2 linked regions of the Alicycliphilus denitrificans K601 genome follow. The protein of the gene in region 1 interacts with the protein of each later gene in a pairwise test. Links are inferred from orthologs where the notes say so. Each region holds a gene or a part of one and is shown on either strand. Other genes may lie near its edges.

Region 1 (7,392 bases):
TGGCCTCGTGCGGGCGCCCCTTCCTGGAGTCCATCGTCGAGGTGGTCGATGGCGACGGCAACCCGCTGCCCCAGGGCGAGGTGGGCGAGATCGTCGTGAGCGGCCCCGACGTGTTCGCCGGCTACTGGCGCGCGCCCGACCTCACGGCCGAGGTGCTCAGGAACGGCCGCTACCACACGGGCGACCTGGCGCGCATGGACGAGGAAGGCTTCGTCTACATCGTGGACCGCAAGAAGGACATGGTCATCAGCGGCGGCTTCAACGTCTACCCGTCGGAGGTGGAGGCCGTGCTCTACCGCCACCAGGCGGTGCAGGACGCCTGCGTGTTCGCCATTCCCGACGACAAATGGGGAGAGGCCGTCGCGGCGCACATCGTGCTCAAGCCCGGCGCGCAGCCCGACCCCGGCGCGCTGGACCGGTTCTGCGCCGAGCACCTGGGCGGCTTCAAGCGCCCGCGCCACATCGAGTTCGTGGAGCAGCTGCCCAAGAACCCCAACGGCAAGGTGATGCGCAAGACCGTACAGGCGCCGTACTGGAGCAACCTCAGCCGCAAGGTGAACTGACATGAACGCCAGCACTCCTACCACACGGCTGGCCGCCGCCGGCCCCGCACTGCCCGAAATGCCCTTCGAAGGCTCGCCCCTGGCGGCGCAGCTGATCGCGGCGCTGCGGGACTTCCTGCACGGCGAGCTGGTCGACCTGGCCCGCAGCCACGGCATAGACCACGAGCATTCGCCCGACAAGGCCCTGCTGCGCCAGGTCTGGCGGCGCTCGCACGCGCTCGGCTTCTACGGCATGTCCCTGCCACCGTCCATGGGCGGCAAGGAGCTTTCGGTGCTCGACCAAGTGCTGATCAAGGAAGCCATCTACGCTACCGGCTCGCCCTTCGCGCCCCACGTGCTGGGCGAGCTGAGCGGCCCGCCGCGCATCGGCGCGCTGGTGCGCAAGGCCACGCCGTGGCAGATGGAGCAGTTCATCGCACCGGTGGCGCGCGCCGACAAGGCCATCTGCTTCGCGCTGACCGAGGCCGGCGCGGGCTCCGACGCCGGCGCGCTGCAGACCCGCGCCACGCAGGACGGCGACCACTACGTGCTCCATGGCCGCAAGCGCTTCATCTCGGGCTCGCCCTTCGCCGACTGCGCCGTGCTGCTGGCCTCGACCGCCCCCGAGGGCGCCGCCGAGCGCGAGATCAGCGCCTTCTTCGTCGACCTGCACGCGCCGGGCGTCGAGGTGGTTAGCGGCTACAAGACCATGGCCGGCCAGTCCCACACCGGCGACATCGTGCTGGACGGCGCCCGCGTCCCAGCGGCCCAGCTGATCGGCGAGCGCGGCCGCGGCTTGGCGCTGGCGCTGGGGCGCATCACCGTCAACCGGCTGATGCACTGCCCCGCCATGCTTGGCCTGGCACAGGTGGCGCTGCGCGACGCGCGCGACTATGCGCTGGAGCGCCGGCAGTTCGGCCGCAGCATCGCCCAGTTCCAGGCCATACAGCACATGCTGGCCGACATGGCCACGCAATGGGCCGCCGCCCGCGCCCTGATGGTGCAGACGGCGCGCGCCATCGACGCCGGCATCGACGCCCGCGCCCAGGCGTCAATGAGCAAGCTGTTCTGCTCCGAGGCTGCCTTCGGCATCGCCGACCGCGCGGTGCAGATCCACGGCGGCGAGGGCATCGTCCAGGGCCGGCGCGTGGAATTCCTGTTCCGCATGCTGCGCATGTACCGCGTGCTGACCGGCACCAGCGAGATCCAGCGCAACACCATCGCCAGGGAACTGCTCGCCACGCCCGCATAGGCGGCGTGAGGCGGCAGCTCCCACATCGCACACAGCTATAGAAGCAAGGAGACGAACATGACCCCTCTGTCACGCCGCCGGATGCTGGCCCATGCGCTTGGCGCGGCCCTGCTCCCCCTGGCGGGCATGCCGGCCCGGGCCCAGGGCCGCTATCCCAGCCGCCCCGTCAAATGGCTGGTGCCCTACCTGCCGGCCACGGGGCCCGACATGGTGGCGCGCATCCTGGCCGAGGCCGTGGGCCCCTTCCTGGGCCAACCCATCGTCATCGAGAACCGTCCGGGCGCCGCGGGGAACATCGGCACGCGCGCCGTGGCCAAGTCGCCGGCCGATGGCTACACCCTGCTCTACACGGGCTCGCCGCTGGCCGCCAACATGCACATCTACAAGAACCCCGGCTACGACGCGCTCAAGGACTTCCGGCACGTCATGCGCCTGAGCAGCTCCACCGTGGGGCTGGTAGTGAACGCGGACTCCGACATCCACAGCCTGGACGACCTGCTGGCCCGGCTCAAGGCCCGCCCCGGCCAGGTGGACTACGCCTCCGGGGGCGTCGGCACGCCCTCCCACCTGGGCGTGGAGCTGTTCCTGAGCGTCACGCGCACCAAGGCCATGCACGTGCCCTACAAGGGCGCCTCCGAGCTCGTGAATGCGCTGCTGGGCAACCAAGTGACCTTCGGGATGCCGATCTTCTCGGCGGCCAACCCCATGATCAAGGCCGGCAAGCTGCGCGCGCTCGCCATCGCCGGGGCCAGGCGCAACCCGGTCGAGCCGCAGGTACCCACGCTCGCGGAGCTCGGCATCCCAGGCGTGGAGCTGACCTCGTTCGGCGGCATCTCCGTCCCCGCGGGAACGCCGGATGCGGTGGTGGAGACCATCTACAAGGCCTTCTCCGAAGCGCTCAGGCAGCCCAAGGTGGTCGCCGCGCTGCAGGAAAACGGGGGCCAGGTGGACGTGCGCGACGGAGCGGCCTTCGTGCAGAACATCCAGCAGGAAATGCAGCTGACCGCGGCCATGATGAAGCAGCTGGGGCTGAAGCCCGTCTGACCACGGCCCGCCGAGGGGCAGGCCGCGGGCTTTCGCTGGGATAATCCGCGGCCTCATGATCAGCCTCCGCAACCTCACCCTGCGCCGCGGCACGCGCGTGCTGCTCGACAGTGCTTCCGTTTCCATCAATCCCGGCGAGAAAGTCGGCCTGGTGGGGCGCAACGGCGCCGGCAAGTCCACCCTCTTCGCGCTCCTCAACGGCACGTTGCACGAGGACGGCGGCGACTTCCTCATGCCCCCGCAGTGGCGCATGGCGCAGGTGGCGCAGCACATGCCCGAGACCGCCCAGCCAGCCACGGATTTCGTGCTCGATGGCGATACGCGCTTGTCTCACCTGCGCGAGCAGCTACGAAAAGCAGAGCAATTGGGCGACGGCATGGCCATTGCCCAGGCGCACGCCGACCTGGCGGACGCCGGCGCGCACGATGCGCCGGCGCGCGCCCAGGCGCTGATCCTGGGCCTGGGCTTCCAGGTGGCCGAGCTCGACAGACCCGTCAACAGCTTCTCCGGCGGCTGGCGCATGCGCCTGCAGCTGGCGCGCGCGCTCATGTGCCCCAGCGACCTGCTGCTGCTCGACGAGCCCACCAACCACCTGGACCTGGACGCGCTGGTCTGGCTCGAAGCCTGGCTCAAGCGCTACGAGGGCACGCTCATCGTCATCAGCCACGACCGCGAATTCCTCGACGCCGTGACCCAGGTCACGCTGCACATCGACAACGCCCAGCTCACACGCTACGGCGGCAACTACAGCCAGTTCGAGGAACTGCGCGCGCAGCAGCTCACGCTGCAGCAGGCCGCGTTCGAGCGCCAGCAGGCCAAGATCGCCCACCTGCAAAAGTTCATCGACCGCTTCAAGGCCAAGGCCACCAAGGCGCGCCAGGCGCAAAGCCGCGTGAAGGCGCTGGAGCGCATGGAAAGAATCGCCCCCGTGCTGGCGAGCGCCGAATTCACCTTCGAATTCCAGGAGCCCGCCAACCTGCCCAATCCCATGCTGGCGCTGACCGACGCCTCCTTCGGCTACCGCGCCGAGGACGGCAGCGAGAAAGCCGTCCTGAGCGGCGTCAGCCGCACCGTGCTGGCGGGCCAGCGCATAGGCATCCTGGGCGCCAACGGCCAGGGCAAGTCCACCCTGGTCAAGACCATCGCCCGCACCATGGCACCCCTGGGCGGCAAGGTCACCGAGGGCAAGGGCCTCGCCATTGGCTACTTCGCCCAGCAGGAGCTGGACGTGCTGCGCCCGGACGACCACCCGCTCGCGCACATGGTGCGCCTGGCGCGCGAGCTGGGCGTGGACGCGCGTGAGCAGGACCTGCGCAACTTCCTGGGCAGCTTCAACTTCAGCGGCGACATGGTGCTGCAGAGCGTGGGCAGCATGAGCGGCGGCGAGAAGGCGCGCCTGGTGCTGGCCATGATCGTCTGGCAGCGCCCCAACCTGCTGCTGCTCGACGAGCCCACCAACCACCTGGACTTGGCCACGCGCGAGGCGCTGGCCATGGCGCTCAACGAATTCGAGGGCACCGTAATGCTGGTCAGCCACGACCGCGCCCTGCTGCGCTCCGTGTGCGACGAATTCTGGCTCGTGGGCCGCGGGCAGGTCGGGCCGTTCGACGGCGACCTGGACGACTACCAGCGCTACCTGCTCGACGAATCCAGGCGCCTGCGCGAGCAGGCCCGCGCCGCCGCCCCGGCGCCCGCGGCCGTGCCCGCCCCCGACGCGCGCGAACAGCGCCGCCTGGAGGCCCAGGCGCGGCAGCAACTGGCCGAAAAGACCCGCCCCCTGAAGCGCGAGCTGGAGACCATAGACCAGCGTCTAGCGCTGCTGGCCCAGGAGAAGGCGCAGCTGGAAGAGCGTCTGATGCAGGAGCTGCCCCCCGCCGAGATCGCGGAATCCGGCCGGCGCCTGAAAACCTGCACCGAAGAGGTCGAACGGCTCGAGGAAAAGTGGCTGGATGTGTCCGCCGCGCTGGAAGAACTGGGGCGGTGAACAGTCTGCGCGCCTTTTGATATCAGGCAAAACCGCCTATAAGGCTTGACCATAATGCGCTTGCAGCTCTCATATCAGGAGCATTTTCATCCATCCTCCAGGGGTTGCATTTTTTTGCGAGCGGCATGTCAACGTTGCACCGGGAGGCTGCGTTGTGAATACATCTAAGGAGTTATCCCTATGACCATGACCGCAATGCTCTCTGCCTGGCCCGAAGACGAACGCGACCGCAAGCGCGCCCCGAGCTGCCTGTAAGGGCGTGGGCAAGGCCCGCCGGCGGGCTTATTCGACTTCCCTTCTTCGATAGGTATCATTCAAGACCCCGAACCAGCGCCCCACGCCTCGGTTCTCCATAAAAAAAGGAACGTGCCGGCACGTTCCTTTTTGCTTTTCGACATGCCCGCCAAAGCAGCGGACATGTCGGGCCGTCAGCGCATGTGCAGGCCGCCGTTGACAGAGAAGTCGGCGCCGGTGGCATAGCCGCCCTCCTCCGAGGCCAGCCAGGCGACGATGGAGGCGATCTCGCTGGGCTCCCCGAGGCGCTTGACGGGCACGGTGTTGACGATCTTCTCCAGCACGTCGGGGCGGATGGCCTTGACCATATCCGTGCCGATGTAGCCCGGGCTCACGGTGTTCACCGTCACGCCCTTGGTGGCGAGCTCCTGCGCCAGCGCCATGGAGAAGCCGTGCATGCCGGCCTTGGCGGCCGAGTAATTGGTCTGGCCGGCCTGGCCCTTTTCGCCGTTCACGCTGCTGATGTTGATGATGCGGCCCCAGCCCTTTTCCACCATGTCGGCCACGACCTGCTTGGTCACGTTGAACATGCTGTTGAGGTTGGTCTCGATGACGGCGTCCCAGTCTTCCCGCGTCATCTTCACGAACATGCGGTCGCGCGTGATGCCGGCGTTGTTGACCAGCACGTCGATGGTGCCGTGTTCGGCCTTGGCGTTGGCGAAGGCCTGCACCGTGGAGTCCCAGTCGCCCACGTTGCCGACCGAAGCGTAGAAGGTGTAGCCCAGCGCCTTTTGTTCGTTCAGCCACTTTTCATAGTCGCGAGTGGGGCCGCAGCCCGCGATGACCTTCATCCCTTCCCGGTGCAGGCGTTGACAAATGGCAGTGCCAATTCCACCCATGCCTCCCGTGACGTATGCGACTTTCTGACTCATTGCGTGCTCCTGTTTTGTGGATGAAACGGTTACCACTCTACCCAAAAAACAAACCGGTTCCTAAAAGGAAAACACGCACGGCGGAATTGCCACCGGAGCCCAAGGATCGGGCATGATGTGTGGCTTGGCGCGGGCCGCGCGCCAAGCCACTGCGGGTGCTCAACGCTCCAGAGCCATGGAGACGCCCATGCCGCCGCCGATGCACAGCGCGGCCAGCCCCTTGGCCGCGCTGCGGCGCTGCATCTCGTGCAGCAGGGTGACCAGCACGCGGCAACCCGAGGCCCCGATGGGGTGGCCGATGGCGATCGCGCCGCCGTTGACGTTGACGCGCGCCGGGTCGATCGCCAGTTCCTTGTTCACCGCGCATGCCTGGGCGGCAAAGGCCTCGTTGAGCTCGAACAGGTCCACGTCGGCCGCGTTCCAGCCGGCGCGCTGCAGGGCCTTGCGCGACGCGGGCACGGGCCCCATGCCCATGGTGGCGGGGTCCAGGCCCGCCGTGCCGTAGGCGGCGATGCGCGCCAGCGGCTTGAGGCCCAGGGCCGCGGCCTTCTTGGCGCTCATCACCACCACGGCAGCGGCGCCGTCGTTGATGCCCGAGGCGTTGCCCGCCGTGACCGAGCCGGCCTTGTCGAATGCCGGGCGCAGGCCCGCCAGCGCCTCGGCGTTGGTCTTGCGGTTCAGGTACTCGTCGGCGTTGAACAGGACGGGATCGCCCTTTTTCTGCGGCAGCGAGACGCCGACGATCTCGTCGGCGAAGCGGCCGGCATCCTGGGCGGCCGCGGCCTTCTGCTGGCTGGCCAGGGCCAGCGCGTCCTGCATCTCGCGCGTGATCCCGTAGGCCTTGGCCACGTTCTCGGCCGTGATGCCCATGTGGTACTGGTTGTAGACGTCCCACAGGCCGTCCACGATCATGGTGTCGGTCAGCTTCCAGTCGCCCATGCGCTGGCCCTCGCGCGAGCCATTGAGCACGTGGGGCGCCAGGCTCATGTTCTCCTGGCCGCCGGCCACCACGATCTCGCTGTCGCCCGTGGCGACGGCCTGCGCGGCGAGCATGACAGCCTTCAGGCCCGAGCCGCACACGGCGTTGATCGTGAGCGCGGGGGTTTCCTTGGCCACGCCGGCCTTCATCATGGCCTGGCGCGCGGGGTTCTGGCCACAGCCGGCTGCGAGCACCTGGCCCATGATGACCTCGCCCACCTGGTCCGGCGCGACGCGCGCGCGCGCCAGGGCCTCGCGGATCACAAGGGCGCCCAGGTCCGTGGCCGGGGTCTTGGCGAGTGCGCCGCCAAACTTGCCCACGGGCGTGCGCACGGCGGAAACGATGACGATGTCTTCCATGGTGAATCCTCTTTGCTGTGATGCCTGCCGGCGCCATGCCGCAGGCGAATGAATCTTATCGGAGTG
Region 2 (7,939 bases), 600 kb from region 1 along the record:
CTGCCGCGAAGAAGAACCCCGGCAAGCTCAGCTTCGGCAGCGGCAGCTCGTCGAGCCGCATGGCCGGCGAGATGCTCAAGCAGCTCGCGGGCGTGGACATCCTGCACGTGCCCTACAAGAGCAACCCGCTGGCCATCACCGACCTGCTGGGCGGGCAGATCGACATGATGATCACCGACACGTCCACCGGCGTGCCGCAGATCAAGGCGGGCAAGCTGCGCGCGCTGGGCTACTCCACGCAAAAGCGCGGCGCGCAGCTGCCCGACGTGCCCACCATCGCCGAGGCCGGCGTGAAGGGCTACGACATGGGCTACTGGTTTGCCGCCTACGTGCCCGCTGGCACGCCCGCGCCCGTGGTGGCGCGCCTCAACGAGCTGCTGGCCCACGCCACCAGGAGCGAGGCCGCGAGGTCGTTCTTCGACACCGCGGGCTCCGAGGCCTGGACCACCACGCCCGAGGAACTGGCCAGGTTCCAGGCCGCCGAGACCCAGAAGTGGGGCAGGGTGATCAAGGCCGCGGGCATCGAGCCCGAGTGAGCGCGCGGGTGGTTTGGGGCGCTATTGGCCTGTTGCGCCCTGTGGGTAAGCGCATGCAGCTATATTTTCAGGAGCTTTGCCCATCGTCGACCGGCGCGAACAGGTCCCAGGTGGCCATGAACAGCGCCGCGATGACGGGGCCGATCACGAAGCCGGTCAGCCCGAACAGCGCCATGCCGCCCAGCGTGGAGATCAGCACCACGTAGTCGGGCATCTTGGTGTCCTTGCCCACGAGCAGCGGGCGCAGCAGGTTGTCCACCAGGCCGATGACGCCGACGCCGTAGGCGGTCAGGATCGCGGCCTGGCCGGTGGATCCCGTGGCCAGGAAGTAGATGGCCACGGGCCCCCAGATCAGGCTGGCGCCCACGGCCGGCAGCAGCGACAGGAAGGCCATGAGCACGCCCCACATCACCGGCCCCTGGATGCCCAGGATCCAGAAGATGAGCCCGCCCAGCGCCCCCTGCGCCGCCGCCACCACGATGTTGCCCTTGACGGTGGCGCGGATCACGGTGGTGAACTTGCGGGCCAGCTGATTCTTGTGCTCCGTATCCAGCGGAATGGCCTGGCGGATACGCGCCGCCAGCCGCGGGCCGTCCCGCAGCAGGAAGAACAGCAGGTACAGCATGACGCCGAAGCTCACGATGAACTGCAGCGTGTTCTGCCCCACGTCCAGCGCCTTGGTGGCCAGGAACTGGCTGGCCTGGGCGCCCACGGCCGTCAGGCGCGCCTGCAGCTCGGCCATGGAGGTGAGGTGGAAGCGGTCGAGCAGCTCCAGGACCCAGGCGGGCAGGGCGGCCAGCACCTGCTGCAGGTAGGCGCCGTAGTTCAGCTGCCCCGAGCGAGCGCGCTCGTAGGCCACGCTGGCTTCCTGCACCAGGGAGATGCCGATGAACACCATGGGCAGGATCACGATCACCAGGCAGATGCACAGCGTGATGAACGCGGCCAGGTTGCGCCGGCGCGGCATGCGCCGCAGCAGCCGGCGGTGCAGCGGCGTGAACAGGATGGCCAGCACCACGCCCCAGAAGATGGCGCCGTTGAGCGGCCAGAGAATGGCGCCGAAGGCCAGGGTCACGGCGGCGAGCAGCAGCAGCAGGGTGCGGTTCTGGAGCAGGAGCGGGTGCATGGGCGGCAGGAAGTGGACAACGGCCAACTGTAAGCCAAGCCGCCCGGCGCCGTGCGGCGCGCCCGCCCGTGTTCGATGGCACAATAGCGCCCGCAAACGAGGTCCTTCCCCTGCCACAGTCGCATCCGCCAACCGGTTCAGCCGTGACGCGGAAGGTTTGTCAACCAGCTAATGCTTCCTTCAGGGAAGCGGAGGTCAGCGGAATATGAGCGAGCCCACATCCGTCTACCAAGCCTACCAAGGCAACACCTATCTCTTCGGCGGCAACGCCCCCTACGTCGAGGAGATGTATGAGAACTATCTCGCCAACCCCGGCAGCGTGCCCGATTCCTGGCGCGAATACTTTGACGCACTGCAACATGTGCCCGCGGTAGACGGCAGCAATGCCAAGGACGTTCCTCATCTTCCGGTCATCAACGCCTTCGCAGAGCGCGCCAAGGCCGGCGGCACCCGGGTGGTCGTTGCCAGCACCGACGCCGAGATGGGCCGCAAGCGCACGGCCGTGCAGCAGCTCATCGCCGCCTACCGCAACGTCGGCGCGCGCTGGGCGGACCTCGATCCCCTGAAGCGCGCCGAGCGGCCCGCCATTCCCGAGCTCGAGCCCTCGTTCTACGGCTTTGCCGATGCCGACCAGGAAACGGTGTTCGACACCAGCAACACCTTCTTCGGCAAGGACAGCATGCCCCTGCGCGAGCTGCTCAACGCGCTGCGCGAAACGTACTGCGGCACCGTGGGCGCGGAATACATGTACGCTACCGACCAGGCGCAAAAGCGCTGGTGGCAGCAGAAGCTCGAGAGCACCCGCAGCAAGCCAGCCTTCGATGCGGCCAAGAAGAAGCGCATCCTCGATCGCCTGACGGCCGCCGAGGGCCTGGAGCGCTACCTGCACACCAAGTACGTCGGCCAGAAGCGCTTCTCGCTCGAGGGCGGCGAGAGCTTCATCGCCGCCATGGACGAGCTGATCCAGTCCGCCGGCGCCAAGGGTGTGCAGGAAGTGGTGATCGGCATGGCCCACCGCGGCCGCCTGAACGTGCTGGTCAACACTCTGGGCAAGATGCCCAAGGACCTGTTCGCCGAGTTCGACCACACCGCGCCCGAAGACCTGCCCGCGGGCGACGTGAAGTACCACCAGGGCTTCTCCTCCGACGTGTCCACCCCCGGCGGCCCGGTGCACCTGAGCCTGGCGTTCAACCCCTCGCACCTGGAAATCGTCAACCCCGTGGTCGAGGGCTCGGTGCGCTCGCGCATGGACCGCCGCGCCGACCCCAAGGGCAAGCAGGTGCTGCCCGTGCTGGTGCACGGCGACGCCGCCTTCGCGGGCCAGGGCGTGAACCAGGAAACGCTGGCGCTGTCTGAGACCCGTGGCTACACCACGGGCGGCACGGTGCACATCATCATCAACAACCAGATCGGCTTCACCACGTCCGACCCGCGCGACCTGCGCTCCACGCTGTACTGCACCGACATCGTGAAGATGATCGAGTCGCCCGTGCTGCACGTGAACGGCGACGACCCCGAGTCCGTGTGTCTGGCCATGCAGCTGGCGCTGGAGTTCCGCATGGAGTTCTCCAGGGACGTGGTGGTGGACATCATCTGCTACCGCAAGCTGGGCCACAACGAGCAAGACACCCCCATGCTCACCCAGCCGCTGATGTACAAGAAGATCGCCCAGCACCCCGGCACGCGCAAGCTCTACGCCGACAAGCTGGCCACGCAGGGCCTGGGCGAGACGCTGGGCGACGACATGGTCAAGGCCTACCGCGCCGCCATGGACGAAGGCAAGCACACCATCGACCCGGTGCTGACCAACTTCAAGAGCAAGTACGCCGTGGACTGGAGCCCGTTCCTGGGCAAGACCTGGACGGACGCCGCAGACACCGCCATCCCGCTGACCGAGTGGAAGCGCCTGGCCGAGCGCATCACCACCATCCCCGAGAGCGTCACGCCGCACATGCTGGTGAAGAAGGTCTACGACGACCGCGCTGCCATGGGCCGCGGCGAGATCAACGTGGACTGGGGCATGGGCGAGCACATGGCCTTCGCCTCGCTCGTTGCCAGCGGCTACCCCGTGCGCCTGTCGGGCGAGGACAGCGGCCGCGGCACCTTCACGCACCGCCATGCCGTCATCCACGACCAGAAGCGCGAGAAGTGGGACGAGGGCACCTACGTGCCGCTGCAGAACGTGGCCGAGAACCAGGCGCCCTTCGTCGTCATCGACTCCATCCTGTCCGAAGAGGCGGTGCTGGCGTTCGAATACGGCTATGCCTCCAACGACCCCAACACCCTGGTGGTCTGGGAAGCGCAGTTCGGCGACTTCGCCAACGGCGCGCAGGTGGTGATCGACCAGTTCATCGCCTCGGGCGAGGTCAAGTGGGGCCGCGTCAACGGCATCACGCTGATGCTGCCGCACGGCTACGAGGGCCAGGGCCCCGAGCACAGCTCGGCGCGCCTGGAGCGCTTCATGCAGCTGGCGGCCGATGCCAACATGCAGATCGTGCAGCCCACCACGGCCAGCCAGATCTTCCACGTGCTGCGCCGCCAGATGGTGCGCAACCTGAGGAAGCCCCTGGTCATCATGACGCCCAAGTCGCTGCTGCGCAACAAGGACGCGACCTCGCCGCTGTCCGAGTTCACCAAGGGTGGCTTCCAGACCGTGCTGGGCGAGCGCGACGAGGCCATCGCCAAGAACGCGGCCAAGGTCAAGCGCGTCATCGCCTGCTCGGGCAAGGTGTACTACGACCTGGTGAAGAAGCGCGCCGAGGCCGAGCGCAGCGACGTGGCCATCATCCGCATCGAGCAGCTCTATCCCTTCCCGCACAAGGCCTTCGCCGCCGAGCTCAAGAAGTACCCCAACGCGACCGACATCGTGTGGTGCCAGGACGAGCCGCAGAACCAGGGCGCCTGGTTCTTCATCCAGCACAACATCCACGAGAACATGCACGAGGGCCAGAAGCTCGGCTACGCCGGCCGCGCCGCCTCGGCATCGCCCGCCGTGGGCTACGCACACCTGCACCAGGACCAGCAGAAGGCCCTGGTCGAGGCCGCCTTCGCCAAGCTCAAGGGTTTTGTCCTGACCAAGTAAGGCCACCAACCCACTCATTCAGAACAAAACACTTTTTGGAAAGAACACCAACATGGCAATCGTAGAAGTCAAGGTTCCCCAGCTGTCCGAGTCCGTGGCCGAGGCCACGCTGCTGCAGTGGAAGAAGAAGCCCGGCGAGGCCGTCGCCCAGGACGAGATCCTGATCGAGATCGAGACCGACAAGGTGGTGCTGGAAGTGCCGGCCCCGTCCGCCGGCGTGCTGGCCGAGCTGCTGGTGGGTGATGGCGGCACGGTCGTGTCCGACCAGCCCATCGCCAGGATCGACACCGAGGGCAAGGCCGGCGCCGCCGCGCCCGCCGCTGCAGCGCCTGCCGCAGCGGCCCCCGCGGCGGCTGCCGCCGCACCGGCCGCCGCCGGCGGCGGCAAGGGCGACGTGGCCATGCCCGCCGCCGCCAAGATCCTGGCCGAGAACAACCTGTCGGCCGCTCAGGTGGCCGGCAGCGGCAAGGATGGCCGCGTCACCAAGGGCGACGCCCTGGCGGCCGTGGCCGGTGGCGTCAAGTCCACCGCCGCCGTGATCCCCACCGGCGTGCCCGCCAAGGCGCTGCCCCAGGTGGCGGCTCCGTCATCGGCCCTGGACCTGGGCGAGCGCCCCGAGCAGCGCGTACCCATGAGCCGCCTGCGCGCCCGCGTGGCCGAGCGCCTGCTGCAGTCGCAATCCACCAACGCCATCCTGACCACCTTCAACGAGGTCAACATGGCCCCGGTGATGGAGCTGCGCAAGAAGTTCCAGGATGCGTTCACCAAGGAACACGGCGTGAAGCTCGGCTTCATGTCCTTCTTCGTCAAGGCTGCGGTGCACGCGCTCAAGAAGTACCCGGTGCTCAACGCCAGCGTGGACGGCACCGACATCGTCTACCACGGCTACTTCGACATCGGCATCGCCGTCGGTTCGCCGCGCGGCCTGGTGGTGCCCATCCTGCGCAACGCCGACCAGATGAGCTTCGCCGACATCGAGAAGAAGATCGCCGAGTTCGGCAAGAAGGCCGGCGAAGGCAAGCTGGGCATCGAGGAGATGACCGGCGGCACGTTCTCGATCAGCAACGGCGGCACCTTCGGCTCGATGATGTCCACCCCCATCATCAACCCGCCGCAGTCGGCCATCCTGGGCGTGCACGCCACCAAGGACCGCGCCGTGGTCGAGAACGGCCAGGTCGTGGTGCGTCCGATGAACTACCTGGCCATGTCCTACGACCACCGCATCATCGACGGCCGCGAGGCCGTCCTGGGCCTGGTGGCCATGAAGGACGCGCTGGAGGATCCCTCGCGCCTGCTGTTCGACCTGTGATCTGCAGCAGGGTGTAACTCTCGACAACCCACCCTCGGCCTGGCCCGGCGGTGGGTTTTTTCTCTCCCCTATTCCTGAAGAAACCATGAGCAAACAATTCGACGTCATCGTCATCGGCGCCGGCCCCGGCGGCTACATCGCAGCCATCCGCGCAGCGCAGCTGGGCATGAACGTGGCCTGCATCGACGAGTGGAAGAACGCCGCAGGCGGCGCCGCGCCCGGCGGCACCTGCACCAACGTGGGCTGCATTCCGTCCAAGGCGCTGCTGCAGTCGAGCGAGCACTTCGAGCACGCCACCAAGCACTTCGCCGAGCACGGCATCAGCACCGGCAAGGTGACCATGGACGTGGCCACGATGATCGGCCGCAAGGACGCCGTGGTGAAGCAGAACAACGACGGCATCCTGTACCTGTTCAAGAAGAACAAGGTCAGCTTCTTCCACGGCCGTGGCTCGTTCGCGCGCGCCGTCGATGGCGGCTACGAGGTCAAGGTGGCGGGCAAGGCCGAGGAACTGCTCACGGCCAGGCAGGTCATCGTCGCCACCGGCTCCAATGCGCGCGCGCTGCCCGGCGTGGAGTTCGACGAGGTCAACGTGCTGTCCAACGACGGCGCACTGGCTATCGGCGCGGTTCCGAAGAAGCTGGGCGTGATCGGCTCGGGCGTGATCGGCCTGGAGATGGGCAGCGTGTGGCGCCGCCTGGGCGCGGACGTGACCATCCTCGAAGGCCTGCCGACCTTCCTGGGCGCCGTGGACGAGCAGGTCGCCAAGGAGGCCAAGAAGGCGTTCGACAAGCAGGGCCTGAAGATCGAGCTGGGCGTGAAGATCGGCGAGGTCAAGAACGGCAAGAAGGGCGTCTCGATCGCCTACGCCAACGCCAAGGGCGAAGAGCAGAGGCTGGACGTGGACAAGCTCATCGTCTCCATCGGCCGCGTGCCCAACACCACCGGCCTGAACTCCGAGGCCGTGGGCCTGCAGCTCGACGAGCGCGGCGCCATCGTGGTCGATGCCGACTGCAAGACCAACCTGCCGGGCGTCTGGGCCGTGGGCGACGTGGTGCGCGGCCCGATGCTCGCGCACAAGGCCGAGGAGGAGGGCGTGGCCGTGGCCGAGCGCATCGCCGGCCAGCACGGGCACGTCAACTTCAACACCATCCCCTGGGTCATCTACACCAGCCCCGAGATCGCCTGGGTCGGCCGCACCGAGCAGCAGCTCAAGCAGGACGGCGTGAAGTACAAGGCCGGCAGCTTCCCGTTCCTGGCCAACGGCCGCGCACGCGCGCTGGGCGACACCACGGGCTTCGTCAAGTTCCTGGCCGATGCCGCGACGGACGAGATCCTGGGCGTGCACATCGTCGGCCCCCTGGCCAGCGAGCTGATCTCCGAGGCCGTTGTGGCGATGGAGTTCAAGGCCAGCAGTGAAGACATCGCCCGCATCTGCCACGCCCACCCCTCGCTGTCCGAGGCGACCAAGGAAGCGGCGCTGGCCGTGGACAAGCGCACCCTCAACTTCTGAAGTTCGGGGTAAAAATGGCTGCCAGCGCTTACTAGTCAAGCGCTGGCAGCTATTGTTTTCAAAGCAAGGAACATCGGTGAACGTCAGGCAGGCCTATGAGGCGGAACTCGCCGCCAAGGGTTTCAAGAGCGACCCGGCGCAGCTGCGCGCCGTGGATGCGCTCGAACGCTGCGCGCAGGAGTGGGGCCAGTACAAGAGCCGCCGCTCCAACGCGCTGAAGAAGCTCATCAACCACCCCGAAATACCCAAGGGCGTCTACATGTACGGCGGGGTGGGGCGCGGCAAGAGCTTTCTCATGGACTGCTTCTTCAACGCCGTGCCCCTGAAGCGCAAGGTGCGCCTGCACTTCCACGAATTCATGCGCGAGGTGCAC

Evidence for each region.
Region 2: the proteins of ALIDE2_RS12250 (region 1) and ALIDE2_RS15045 interact in binary tests that used the Escherichia coli proteins (3 or more experiments, as listed by UniProt). The link is inferred for Alicycliphilus denitrificans K601 from one-to-one orthologs.

What each region holds. Positions count from the first base shown.
Region 1 is NC_015422.1:2,560,889-2,568,280, reverse strand. The notes cover bases 2,480-5,357. They hold ALIDE2_RS12250 (ABC-F family ATP-binding cassette domain-containing protein), read left to right. Parts: upstream 2,480-2,893; coding sequence 2,894-4,822; downstream 4,823-5,357. Other genes in these bases: phbB (acetoacetyl-CoA reductase), read right to left, coding at 5,251-5,357; ALIDE2_RS12255 (Bug family tripartite tricarboxylate transporter substrate binding protein), read left to right, coding at 2,480-2,838. Outside these bases: ALIDE2_RS12265 (AMP-binding protein), read left to right, coding at 1-563; ALIDE2_RS12260 (acyl-CoA dehydrogenase family protein), read left to right, coding at 565-1,794; more of ALIDE2_RS12255, read left to right, coding at 1,852-2,479; more of phbB, read right to left, coding at 5,358-5,988; ALIDE2_RS12240 (acetyl-CoA C-acetyltransferase), read right to left, coding at 6,148-7,326. UniProt on the Escherichia coli protein: Genetic data indicate it may be involved in ribosome assembly or function.
Region 2 is NC_015422.1:3,159,395-3,167,333, reverse strand. What follows is about bases 1,520-4,944. They hold ALIDE2_RS15045 (2-oxoglutarate dehydrogenase E1 component), read left to right. Parts: upstream 1,520-1,867; coding sequence 1,868-4,744; downstream 4,745-4,944. Other genes in these bases: odhB (2-oxoglutarate dehydrogenase complex dihydrolipoyllysine-residue succinyltransferase), read left to right, coding at 4,797-4,944; ALIDE2_RS15050 (AI-2E family transporter), read right to left, coding at 1,520-1,662. Outside these bases: ALIDE2_RS15055 (Bug family tripartite tricarboxylate transporter substrate binding protein), read left to right, coding at 1-536; more of ALIDE2_RS15050, read right to left, coding at 604-1,519; more of odhB, read left to right, coding at 4,945-6,053; lpdA (dihydrolipoyl dehydrogenase), read left to right, coding at 6,139-7,566; cell division protein ZapE, read left to right, coding at 7,643-7,939. UniProt on the Escherichia coli protein: E1 component of the 2-oxoglutarate dehydrogenase (OGDH) complex which catalyzes the decarboxylation of 2-oxoglutarate, the first step in the conversion of 2-oxoglutarate to succinyl-CoA and CO(2).